2 regions of the Faecalispora anaeroviscerum genome follow, and region 2 is predicted to be linked to the other one. Evidence: riboswitches for the same ligand, from Rfam matches in the RefSeq annotation. Region 2 holds a riboswitch; the other holds the start of a gene.
What was found. Region 2 has a riboswitch for FMN ahead of ribD (bifunctional diaminohydroxyphosphoribosylaminopyrimidine deaminase/5-amino-6-(5-phosphoribosylamino)uracil reductase RibD). Riboswitches for the same ligand answer to the same signal wherever they lie in the genome.

Region 1: it holds a riboswitch for FMN, as region 2 does, so the genes downstream of both, QOS46_RS00030 (ECF transporter S component) here and ribD (bifunctional diaminohydroxyphosphoribosylaminopyrimidine deaminase/5-amino-6-(5-phosphoribosylamino)uracil reductase RibD) in region 2, are expected to answer to the same signal.

The regions. Positions count from the first base shown of each region.
Region 1 is NZ_CANOOQ010000001.1:2,506-9,141, forward strand. Features, by position in the region: gene rpsG (30S ribosomal protein S7) at 139-609, shown strand; gene fusA (elongation factor G) at 685-2,766, shown strand; gene tuf (elongation factor Tu) at 2,863-4,068, shown strand; FMN riboswitch at 4,209-4,337, shown strand; gene QOS46_RS00030 (ECF transporter S component) at 4,418-4,990, shown strand; SAM riboswitch class I at 5,084-5,185, shown strand; gene metK (methionine adenosyltransferase) at 5,248-6,429, shown strand.
Region 2 is NZ_CANOOQ010000001.1:996,551-1,003,186, forward strand. Features, by position in the region: gene QOS46_RS04985 (TraX family protein) at 1-487, shown strand, start outside; gene QOS46_RS04990 (redox-sensing transcriptional repressor Rex) at 619-1,287, shown strand; FMN riboswitch at 1,371-1,485, shown strand; gene ribD (bifunctional diaminohydroxyphosphoribosylaminopyrimidine deaminase/5-amino-6-(5-phosphoribosylamino)uracil reductase RibD) at 1,637-2,737, shown strand; gene ribE (riboflavin synthase) at 2,719-3,357, shown strand; gene QOS46_RS05005 (bifunctional 3,4-dihydroxy-2-butanone-4-phosphate synthase/GTP cyclohydrolase II) at 3,374-4,573, shown strand; gene ribH (6,7-dimethyl-8-ribityllumazine synthase) at 4,598-5,086, shown strand; gene QOS46_RS05015 (HAD family hydrolase) at 5,067-5,732, shown strand; gene QOS46_RS05020 (GntR family transcriptional regulator) at 5,841-6,530, opposite strand.

The DNA.
Region 1 (6,636 bases), 990 kb from region 2:
ATGACAGAAACCTTACGGCTGCGTGCTGTTAGCACACTGCGGCGTTTTTATAAAGTATAGATAAAACGTCTCTTCGGCCCACGGGAGTTTGTCCTTTCGAGTACCTATGATATCATTTATGTGAAGGAGGGAAGTAAAGTGCCAAGAAGAGGTTCTATTGCAAAACGTGATGTTTTGCCCGATCCGCTTTACAAATCCAAGCTTGTCACCAGACTGATCAATAATATTATGCTGGACGGTAAGAAGGGGGTTTCCCAGAAGATCGTTTACGGCGCGTTTGATATTGTCAGTGAAAAAACTGGAAAAGACCCGCTCGAAATGTTTGAGCAGGCAATGGAAAACGTAATGCCCGCTTTGGAGGTAAAAGCCCGCCGCGTGGGCGGTGCTACCTACCAGGTTCCTATGGAGGTTCGCCCCGAAAGAAGGCAGACGTTGGGTCTGCGCTGGGTTACCCGTTATTCCAGACTGAGATCTGAAAAGACCATGAAAGAAAGACTTGCCGGAGAAATCCTTGATGCGATTAATGGTGCCGGTGGCGCTGCCAAGAAGCGTGATGACACGCATAAGATGGCGGAAGCCAACAGGGCGTTTGCTCATTACAGGTGGTAATTTTCCGGCGTTGACCGAAAGATTTTCCGTGTTGTATAATGAGCGGATACATTTTTCAGAATTAAGGAGGAAACTATGCCGAGGCAGGTATCGCTTCAAATGACAAGAAATATCGGCATCATGGCTCATATCGATGCCGGTAAAACCACAACGACAGAACGTATTCTGTATTACACGGGCGTTAACTATAAGATTGGTGAAGTCCATGAAGGCGCCGCAACAATGGACTGGATGGCGCAGGAGCAGGAGAGAGGTATTACTATTACCTCCGCTGCGACTACCTGCTTCTGGAAGGGGCATAGAATCAATATTATTGATACTCCCGGCCACGTTGACTTTACCGTAGAGGTAGAGCGTTCCCTGCGTGTATTGGACGGTTCCGTTACCGTTTTCTGCGCAAAGGGAGGAGTGGAGCCTCAGTCCGAAACCGTTTGGCGTCAGGCTGAGGAATACAAGGTTCCCCGTATGGCCTACGTCAATAAAATGGACATCATGGGTGCCGATTTCTACAACGTGGTACAGATGATGAAAGATCGCCTCAAGTGCAATGCGGTTCCGATCCAGCTGCCGATCGGCAGTGAAGATACCTTCCGCGGCATCATCGACCTGGTAAACATGAAGGCTTATGTTTACTACGATGATCTGGGCAAGGATATCCGCGAGGAAGAAATTCCCGAGGATATGAAAGAACTGGCGGAAAAATACCACACCGAAATGGTGGAGCATGTAGCAGAGCAGGATGACGCTTTGTTTGAGAAGTACCTGAATGGGGAAGCTCTCACAGAGGACGAAATCAGTGCCTGCATCCGCAAGGCGACCATCGCGAACCACATGGTTCCGGTTACCTGCGGTACGTCCTACAAGAACAAGGGCGTGCAGAAGCTGCTGGATGCGATTATTGCTTACATGCCCGCTCCTACGGACATTGAGGCCATTAAGGGTGTGAATCCCGAAACCGAAGAGCCTGAGGTTCGCCATTCTTCCGATGAAGAGCCTTTCTCCGCTCTGGCGTTTAAAATCGCTACCGACCCCTTTGTTGGTAAGCTGTGCTTCTTCCGCGTGTACTCCGGTACGCTTACCGCGGGTTCCACCGTTTACAATTCCACAAAGGACAACAACGAGCGCATCGGCCGTATTCTGCAGATGCACGCGAACCACCGCCAGGACATCGATACCGTGTATGCGGGCGATATTGCTGCGGCGGTCGGCCTGAAGAACACCATTACCGGTGATACCCTGTGCGATGAGCGCAACCCGGTTATCCTTGAATCTATGGAGTTCCCAGACCCTGTTATTCGTGTTGCCATCGAGCCGAAAACAAAGGCCGGCCAGGAGAAGATGGGTATTGCTCTCGCGAAGCTCGCAGAAGAGGATCCCACTTTTAAGGCTTATACCGACGAAGAGACGGGTCAAACCATCATCGCCGGCATGGGCGAGCTTCACCTCGAAATCATCGTAGACCGTTTGCTGCGTGAATTCAAGGTGGAGGCAAACGTTGGTAAGCCGCAGGTTTCTTACAAAGAAACCATTCGCAGAAATGCCGAGTCAGACACCAAGTATGCCAGACAGTCCGGTGGTAAAGGCCAGTACGGTCATGTTAAGATCCGCATTGAGCCGAACCCGGGTAAGGGCTATGAGTTTGTCAACGCTATTGTTGGCGGCTCGATCCCGAAGGAATATATTCCTGCTGTTGATCAGGGTATTCAGGGCGCCACTCAGACCGGTATTCTGGCGGGCTACAATGTAGTTGACGTGAAGGTCACCCTGTATGATGGCTCCTATCACGAGGTCGACTCCTCTGAAATGGCATTTAAAATCGCCGGTTCTATGGCGTTCAAAGAGGCCATGAGAAAAGCCGATCCGGTTCTGATGGAACCCATCATGAAGGTGGTCGTCACCGTTCCGGACGAGTACATGGGCGACGTTATCGGCGACCTGAACTCCCGCCGCGGAATGATTCTGGGTATGGACGCTGTTTCCGGTGCGCAGCAGATTAATGCTGAGGTTCCGCTGTCTGAAATGTTCGGTTATGCAACCGACATGCGCTCTAAAACACAGGGCCGCGGCCAGTATGTTATGGAACCCGCGCACTACTCTGAAGTGCCGAAATCCGTATCGGAAGGCATCATTTCCGACCGTACCAAAAAGAACGACTAACAGGCGCAAAGGGCTTGATTTTTCACACCCAACTTGTTAGAATAGGCGTAGCTTTTGAATGAAATTAATTATTGTAAAATAAAAGGAGGAATTCCAATGGCAAAGGCAAAGTTTGAAAGAAACAAACCGCACGTAAACATTGGTACCATTGGTCACGTTGACCACGGTAAAACCACATTGACCGCCGCTATCACCAAGGTTTTGAACCTGGCTGGCACTTCCGATTTTGTTGATTACGCGAACATCGATAAGGCCCCTGAAGAGAGAGCCCGCGGTATCACGATCAACACTTCTCATGTTGAGTATCAGACTGCTAATCGTCACTATGCTCACGTTGACTGCCCCGGCCATGCCGACTATGTGAAGAACATGATCACCGGCGCTGCTCAGATGGACGGCGCAATTCTGGTTGTTTCCGCTGCGGACGGCCCTATGCCCCAGACCAGAGAGCACATTCTGCTGTCCCGTCAGGTAGGCGTGCCTTATATCGTAGTGTTCATGAACAAGGCTGACCAGGTGGACGATCCTGAGCTGCTGGATCTGGTTGAAATGGAAATTCGCGATCTGCTCAACGAGTATGAGTTCCCGGGCGACGATACCCCGATCATCCGCGGTTCTGCTCTGCAGGCGTTGGAATCCACCTCCAAAGATATCAATGCTCCCGAGTACAAGTGCATTCTCGAGCTGATGGATGCAGTTGACAGCTTTATCCCCACTCCCGAGCGCAAGGCGAACCTCCCCTTCCTGATGCCTGTTGAAGACGTGTTCACCATTACCGGCCGCGGCACAGTTGCTACCGGTAGAGTAGAGCGTGGCCAGCTGAAGACCTCTGAGGAAATCGAGATTGTCGGTCTGACCGAAGAGCGCCGCAAGGTTGTTGTTACCGGTATCGAAATGTTCAGAAAAATTCTGGATTACGCTGAGGCCGGCGATAACGTAGGCGTTCTGCTGCGTGGTATTCAGAGAAATGAAATCGAGCGCGGCCAGGTTCTGGCAAAGCCCGGTAGCATTCATCCGCATACCAAGTTTAAGGGCCAGGTTTACATCCTGAGCAAAGAAGAAGGCGGCCGTCATACTCCGTTCTTCAACAACTATCGTCCCCAGTTCTATTTCAGAACAACTGACGTTACCGGCGTTATCTCTCTGCCCGAGGGCACCGAGATGTGCATGCCTGGCGATAACGTTGTTATGGATGTTGAGCTGATTACCCCTATCGCAATTGAAGAGGGTCTGCGCTTCGCTATCCGTGAGGGTGGCCGTACCGTTGGCTCCGGTGTTGTTACTGGCGTTACAACTGCCTGATTGCTGATTTTTATTTATCTGATCGCCCCCGGCCATTTGGTCGGGGGCTTTTTGACAAAATCAGTCTTGATTCTTCTTTTTATTACTTTCCTGTTGACAAATAAATATCAAAGGAATATAATAAAACAACAAATTAAATAAGCTGTCTTCGGGGCGGGGTGTAATTCCCCACCGGCGGTAATGCGGCGTTAGCCGTTAGCCCGCGAGCATGTGCTGATTTTGGTGAGATTCCAAAGCCGACGGTATAGTCCGGATGGAAGAAGAACTTGCGCGTTTGCGTCTGTTTTGTCCCGCAGAATTTCTGCGGGACTTTTTTTCGTTGACAGCGAAAAAAGGAGAGAAAATAGCAATGAATAAATCCATGACCCAAAAGAGCATTATTCAGATGACGCAGCTTGCCGTATTGGCAGCGATTTCCGTGGTGCTGATCGCTTTCGTCCGCATTCCCCTTATTCCTGCGGCACCGTTTTTGGTGTACGACATGGCGGATGCCCCTATTATGATCGCGGCACTTCTGTTTGGCTCAGGCCCGGCGCTTCTGGTGCTTTTTGTGGTTTCCATCGTTCAGTCGCTTTTCTTTGGCGGCAATGGGTGGGTCGGTCTGGTAATGCACCTTTTAGCTTCTGGTGCTTTGATTTTTCTGGTAGGTGAGTTTTACAAGAGAAAGCATAAGTTTGCGGATGCTGTGGTCGGTATGGTGCTTGGCACACTCGCGATGACAGCCCTGATGATACCGATGAACTACATCTTTACCGTTCATTTCTTCGGCATGCCGAAGGCAGCACTGGATGCGCTGATCCTGCCGGCGATTATTCCGTTTAATCTGCTCAAGGCTTCTCTCAACAGTGCGATTGCAGCAGTTTTGTTCAAATCTCTACAACCTTTTGTTCAAAAAAATCGCGAAATGATTCATCCGGTTTAGTAGTTATTTTTTCGACTTTTATTTTGTATTTCTTATAAAATATGTTATAATAACCTCGCGAGCATATTTTACCGCAACTTACAACAGAATAATTCCTTATCAAGAGTGACGGAGGGAACAGGCCCTGTGATGTCCGGCAACCTGCGCAATGTGCGAAAGGTGCTAAATCCTGCGGATAAAGCCGGCAGATGAGGTTGCTTTCCACCGTTTGGCTTTCCCAAACGGTGGATTTTTTTATAGTCGATAGGAGGCTTATTATGTCAAAATTTTTCTTTACATCCGAATCGGTGACAGAGGGACATCCCGATAAAGTCTGCGACCAGATCGCAGACGCAGTGCTGGACGCTATTCTGGCTCAGGACGACAAGGCTCACGTGGCCTGCGAGGTAACGGCAACCACCGGCCTGGTGCATGTAATGGGTGAAATCTCTACCGAATGCTATGTGGATATTCCCGCGATTGCCCGCGAGGTGATCCGTGAAATCGGTTACGATGATCCCCAGTATGGCTTTGACGGCAATTCCTGCGGAGTGCTGACCTCGATTGATATGCAGTCGCCGGATATTGCAATGGGTGTGAATCAGTCGCTGGAGGCCCGCGGTGGAGCCACAGATGAGAATGATTTGATTGGTGCGGGGGATCAAGGGATTATGTTCGGCTTTGCCTGCAACGAAACAACCACACTGATGCCCATGCCGATTTATCTGGCCCATTCGTTGGCCAAGCGTCTGGCTGCTGTTCGAAAAGACGGCGCCCTGCCGTATCTGCGCCCGGATGGAAAGACCCAGGTAACGGTGGAGTATGAGAACGGTAAGCCTACCCGCGTGGAAGCAGTTGTTGTTTCCACTCAGCATGATCCCGATGTGACTCAGGAGCAGATCCATAAGGACATTCTTGAGCAGGTGATCCGTCCGGTTGTTTCTGCAGAGCTTCTGGATGAAAACACCAAGTATTATATTAACCCCACCGGCCGCTTTGTAGTCGGCGGCCCTGTCGGCGACAGCGGTCTGACCGGCCGCAAAATCATTGTCGATACCTACGGCGGCTTCGGCCGTCACGGCGGCGGCGCATTTTCCGGCAAAGACCCGACGAAGGTAGACCGTTCCGCAGCGTATGCGGCCCGCTATGTTGCAAAGAACATTGTCGCCGCCGGCCTTGCGGAAAAATGCGAGGTGCAGCTTGCTTATGCGATCGGCGTTGCGCGCCCGGTCTCCATTTTGGTGGAAACCTTCGGCACTTCCGCTTATACCAGCGCCCAGCTGGAAGCCGCAATTCAGAAGGTGTTTGATCTGCGCCCGACCGCGCTGATCAAATCACTTGGCCTCAATCACCCGATCTACCGCCCGCTGGCGGCCTACGGCCATATGGGCCGCGAAGATTTGGGTGTCGCGTGGGAAGAAACCGATAAAACAGAGCAGCTGAAAGCGGCTCTGGCGTAATCAATATTTTTACAAAAAAGAGGAAAGCTGTGTGCTTTCCTCTTTTTTATCGCTTTATATTATACTTATAGTATAATAATTATTAAATATAACATTTATAGGACGTAATAGAAAGATAGATCAGTTTTTTTACATTGCTCACGAGCCTGTTTTGTGGAAACAGGCAGTGTGTCGGTTTCATTCGGTGGCGCCCCCTTGCCGAGCGCT
Region 2 (6,636 bases):
GATACCCTATCACTTCTTTCTGACAGGAAACCTGCACGTCCTGACTCTTCCCCTTCACCTGAACGTGCTGTTCACGCTACTGTTTGCCCTTCTTTCGGTCTGGATTTTGGACAAACTGCGAGATCGACTCGTCGGATGGCTTGGGTTACTATTGCTTATGCTGTTGGCTTCTTTGGGCGACTGGTCGGTTTTTGCGGTAATTTTTACGATCGTATTTGCCGAACACCGGCTTGACCCCATACGGCAGATGCTTCTGTTCGCGGGGGCGGCCACGGTCGCTGCCGGTTTTTTAGCCTGGAATAATTCTTTGCTTAGCAGTGCACCGCCGTGGGGCGGATTCTTTCAGTTTGGCCTTCTTCTGGCTGTTCCTCTGCTGCTTTGCTATAACGGGCAGCGCGGTACTTCCTCTGCGGGTAAATGGTTCTTTTATGTGTTTTATCCCTTGCACCTGATTATTTTAACAATGATTCATCAATTCGTTATCTAAACACTAATCTCCATAAAACAGGCAAAAAGATTTACCCCCGCCTGCGGCGGGGGTAAACTGGAAATTTATTTCCACTGTTTTGTGAGCAATTAATATAAAAGGAATATTTAAAATTATTGGAGGTGGACTAAATGTCTAAACGGGAAAACGTTTCCATGTCCGTGATTCGGCGACTTCCGCGTTATTACCGCTTTCTAACGCATCTCAAAAAAATGGGGATGACCCGTATCTCTTCCAAAGAGCTGTCTGAAAAAATGGGTCTTACCGCTTCTCAAATCCGCCAGGATTTAAACTGCTTTGGCGGGTTTGGCCAGCAGGGCTATGGCTACATTGTCGATCAGCTGCAGCGGGAAATCGGGGGAATTCTCGGGCTCGGAAACGCTTACAAAGCAATTTTGATCGGAGCCGGCAATCTGGGGCAAGCCTTGGCACTCCATATGTCTTTTACCACGCAGGGGTTTCAGCTGGTGGGAATCTTCGATAACTCGCCGACTAAAATCGGCACCGAGATCAACGGTATTTCCGTAACCGACATGCACCGTTTGAAAGAATTCTGCGATGCGGAGCAGCCGGCCATGGCGATCCTCTGTATTCCGCGGGAAGGCGCAGAAAAGCTCGCGGAGCAGCTGTATGACCTCGGCATCCGCAACTTCTGGAATTTCAGCCATTATGATATTACAATGAAGTACCCGGACACCGTAGTGGAAAACGTCCATTTGAACGACAGCTTGATGACGCTGTGCTACCGCATTTCGGATCATCAGGAGGAGAAAGAACTCTCAGATGGAACTACGGTTTAATTATTTGCAACAAAGAAAACACCGCTGTGCTTCGCTTTTCTCTTGACAAACACAGAACAAATGGTATTATGAATACAATTGAATAATATCTTCAGGGCAGGGTGCAATTCCCTACCGGTGGTAAAGCCCACGAGCCGCAAGGCATGATTCGGTGAAACTCCGAAGCCGACAGTATAGTCTGGATGAAAGAAGATGAATGGATACAGTGTTTCTGTGTGTATGAAAATTTGCTCTGGAATAGTTTTTATTCCAGAGCTTTTTTATTTTCATCAGCACCGGTTTACATCTGCGGTACTGGAATGCCTTGAACGATTTTGTTCAGGGCATTTTTATATTTTGGAGGTGTGATATGACGGATTCAAAATATATGAGTCTTGCCGTCGAGCTTGCAAAAAAAGGTTGCGGATGGGTAAATCCAAATCCGATGGTGGGCGCGGTGATTGTAAAGGATGGTCAGATCATCGGGCAGGGGTATCATGAAAGGTATGGGGCGCTCCATGCGGAACGTAATGCTCTCGCAAGCTGTAGATTATCCCCGGCTGGTGCCACGATCTATGTGACCCTTGAGCCTTGCTGCCATTACGGAAAAACGCCGCCCTGTACCGACGCCATTCTGGAGAGCGGCATTCATCGTGTAGTAATTGGATCATCCGACCCAAATCCTCAGGTTTCGGGGAAAGGGATTGAAATTCTGCGTTCCCATGGAATCGAAGTGACGAAAAACATATTAAAAGACGAATGCGATGCGCTCAATCAAAGTTTTTTTCATTACATTCAAAACGGCACACCTTACATGATTATGAAGTACGCCATGACTTTGGACGGAAAAATCGCCACACATAAGGGTAAGTCTCAATGGATTACCGGGGAAGCGGCGCGCCGGCGCGTTCATGAAGACCGGCACCGATATTCTGCCGTCATGGTGGGCATTGGCACTGTTCTCGAGGATGACCCCCTGCTGACCTGCCGGATGGAAAACGGCAGAAATCCCCTTCGAATCATATGTGATACCAACCTGCGAACGCCGTTACAGGCAAGGCTTGTCACGTCGACAGAAATTGCCGGTACGCTCCTGGCCACAGCGGTAACGGACCGTGAAAAGCATCGGCCTTATCTGGAAGCAGGTTGCGATATTGTAGTACTGCCCGAAAAAGACGGTCACATTGACTTAAACTACCTGATGCGGGTGCTGGGCGAAAGAAAAATCGACAGCGTTTTGCTGGAGGGCGGCGGCACCCTAAACTGGTCTGCCCTGCAAAGCGGAATCGTAAGCAGGGTTCAGGCTTATATTGCTCCCAAACTGTTTGGTGGCAGCGCAAAGACTCCGGTAGCGGGCCTCGGCGTCGATTTCCCGAAGGATGCCTTCCGGCTGAGCGAACCGACAATCACGCGGATTGGCGAAGATATTTTATTGGAAAGCGAGGTGCTTGGATGTTTACAGGGATCATAGAGGAGATCGGCAGAATCCAGACCATCCGCAAAGGCCAGAAATCCGCCGCCGTCTCGGTGCAGTCCCGGATGATTCTGGAGAATATTCACCTTGGGGACAGCATCGCGGTTAACGGCGTCTGCCTTACCGTCACTTTCTTTTCTCAAAGCGGCTTTACTGCCGATGTGATGCACGAAACCCTGAACCGCTCTTCTCTGGGAAGCTTGCGCACAGGAAGCCCGGTCAATCTGGAACGCGCAATGCCCGCAAACGGCAGGTTCGGCGGACACATTGTCTCGGGACATATCGACGGCACCGGAACAATTTCCGCCATTACAAAAGACGATAACGCCGTTTGGTATACTGTGAAAGCCGACCCCAACATTTTGAAGTACATCATTGAAAAAGGCTCGGTTGCAATAGACGGGATCAGCCTGACGGTGGCGAAAGTCCATGAGGATGGTTTCAGCGTTTCCGTTATACCGCATACCGCGTCAAAGACCATTCTGTCCGGCAAACACATTGGCGACATGGTCAATCTGGAAAACGACTGTATTGGAAAATACGTGGAGCGGCTCATGGAAGCCCAATCACCCAGGACAACGATCTCAGCCGAATTTCTTGCGAAACACGGCTTTTAAAACAGGAGGAATTAAAATGTTTGGATACAGCACCATTGAAGAGGCTCTGGAAGAGCTTCGGCAGGGCAAAATTATTCTGGTTACCGATGACGAAGACCGCGAAAACGAGGGCGATTTTATTTGTGCCGCCCAGTTTGCCACTACGGAAAATGTGAACTTTATGGCAGTGCATGGCAAGGGCCTGATCTGTATGCCTATGAGCAAAACACTTTGCAAAAAGCTGCAATTTCCTCAAATGGTCAGCGATAATAGGGATAACCATGAAACTGCGTTCACGGTTTCTGTCGACCATGTGAGTACCACCACAGGTATTTCGGCTGCCGAGCGTAGCATAACCGCCATGAAATGCGTGGAAGAAAATGCGAAGCCGGAGGACTTCCGTCGTCCCGGCCATATGTTTCCGCTGCTGTCAAGGGAAAACGGCGTTCTGGAACGCGACGGGCATACCGAAGCTACGGTGGATCTGATGCGGCTGGCCGGTTTAAAGGAATGCGGCCTGTGCTGTGAAATCATGCGGGAGGACGGTACCATGATGCGTACGCCGGAGCTGATGGAGCTGGCGCAAAAATGGGGCCTTAAGATGATTACCATCAAAGCCCTGCAGGAATACCGCAAACGGAATGATAATCTGGTGGAGCGGGTCACCTGTGCATCCCTCCCTACCAAATACGGTGATTTCAAGATTTATGGATACAGTAACAAGCTCAACGGCGAACACCATGTGGCGCTGGTAAAGGGGGAAATCGGCGACGGCCGGAACCTTTTATGCCGGGTCCACTCCGAGTGCCTGACCGGCGACGCCTTCGGTTCTCAGCGCTGTGACTGCGGCCAGCAGTTTGCAGCGGCCATGACGCAGATTGAAAAGGAAGGCCGCGGCATTCTGCTTTATATGCGTCAGGAGGGCCGCGGGATCGGCTTGATCAATAAGCTGCGCGCTTATGCGCTTCAGGATCAGGGGATGGATACGTTAGAGGCGAATCTTGCGCTGGGTTTTTCGGGAGATCTGCGGGAGTATTTCATCGGCGCGCAGATTCTGCGTGACCTTGGTGCAAAGACCCTGCGCCTGCTCACAAACAACCCTGATAAGGTCTATCAGCTATCCGATTTTGGGCTGGAAATTGCGGAGCGTGTTCCGATCCAAATGGACGCTAGCGCACATGACCTGTTCTATTTGAAAACCAAGCAGGAAAAAATGGGACATCTTTTGAATTACTGATATCAAATAAAGGAGAGTATCACCATGAAAACATTTGAAGGAAAACTCGTATCCAGGGATATTCGGGTTGGTGTTGTTGCAGCCCGTTTCAATGAGTTTATTACAAGCAAGCTGCTAAGCGGTGCGCTGGATGGACTGAAACGCCATGAGGTCAGTGAGGATGCTATCGACATTGCCTGGGTTCCCGGGGCGTTTGAAATTCCGCTCATCGCCTCTAAAATGGCAAAAACCGGGAAATACGATGCCGTCCTCTGCCTTGGCGCCGTCATCCGGGGCAGCACAACACACTACGACTATGTGTGCAATGAGGTATCCAAGGGGATTGCCCATGTATCTCTGCATAGCAATATTCCGGTCATGTTTGGTGTGCTGACTACCGAAAATATTGAACAGGCCATAGAACGAGCAGGCACCAAGGCAGGCAACAAGGGCTTTGATTGTGCTGTGGGCGCTATTGAAATGGTCAACCTGATTCGTGAGATCGAAGCGCAGCATGGCAAGCTTAATTTTTGATTATGACGGAACTCTGCACGAAAGCCTTCACATCTATGCGCCCGCCTTCCGCCTTTCCTATGAACAACTTGTAAAGAAAGGTCTGGCTCTCCAAAGGGAATGGTCTGCACACGAGATCAGCCGTTGGCTAGGATTCTCTGCAAAAGATATGTGGTCACAGTTCATGCCTGCTTTGACTGAGCAAGAAAAAGCTTTCTGCAGTAAAGTCGTAGGCGATGAGATGGTGCGGCTAACTCTCGCCGGAAACGCAAAGCTGTACCCTCAGGCTCTAACTGTTCTGCAGCGGCTGAAAGCCGCGGGGCACAATTTGATCTTTCTCAGCAACTGCAAACACAGCTATATGCAGGCGCATCGTGAATATTGGGGGTTGGATCAATACTTTTCAGCATTTTATTGTACGGAAGATTTCGCCTTTGCACCCAAATGGCAGATTTTTGACTTGATCAACCTGAACTGTTCCGGCAACTGGGTAGTGATTGGCGACCGATGGCAGGATATGGAGATTGCAGCGCGGCACAGCCTAATATCCATTGGCTGCACATATGGATATGGCAGTTTGGAAGAACTGAGCCGTGCAACGATTCAGGTTTCTTCCGTTGAGGGGATTTTAACTGCTGTTTCTGAATGCTTAGCAAAGACGAATTAAAGCATAATCAGACATTGTTTTATGAGGGATGACGACGGTAGAAAAGCCCTATTATAAAAAGCAGCATCCTTTCTTTGGCCTTAATCAGGCAACGAAAGGATGCTGCTTTTATTCCTCCACTTTTCGATGGGAGGAACGTAATTTTTGAAGAATCGCCTGCTCCGGCGGATGCTCTGGATACAGAAAGTTGCGGACACGCCGCTGGCAGTCTGTATCGCCGCAGTAATAGAGAACGTCGCCGTCGGAGAGAACCGCATAAGGCCCGGGGGAAATCATCATCATCTCTCCCCTGCGGATGCCCAGAATGGTTGCGGTTGTATAGTGCCAAAAATTAATATCGGAAATCGAAAGATTCAAATACGGCGTCTTGGTCGTAATCTCAATTTCAAACGGAATAAAAGGGTTAAACGCTTGAAAGCGCTCCGTCCTGTCCAAGATTTCAGAAATGGATTCCTTCATATACTCGGTCTCTCTGCGCTGCCGCTCCAGGCTGTCCATGATATTCTTTTTCAGGTCGTACATGGACTTAATCTCCATAAACTGCTGAACAAAGCGAACCGCGTTGTCGTAGGAGAGAATAACGACTCCGCTCCCTTTTACTACCGAAACAATTTCCAGATCCGACAAAACGGCAATGGCCCGGCGGGCCGTTTCAGGCGAAACACTGTACTGGCTGGCCAACGCCGACCGGGCGTACAGTTTATCCCCCACCTGGTACCTGCGCTCAACGATCTTTGCGGCAATATCCGCCGCAATCTGTTGATATACCGGAGCAGATACCTTGATTTTATGCTCCATGAGATTCTAACCCTTTCGTGTTATCGTCAATTCACTTTAAATTGGTCTAGCGCCAGTACAAGAACTCTTCCCCCACCTGCGGCGGGGGAAGAGTTCAATCACTGCT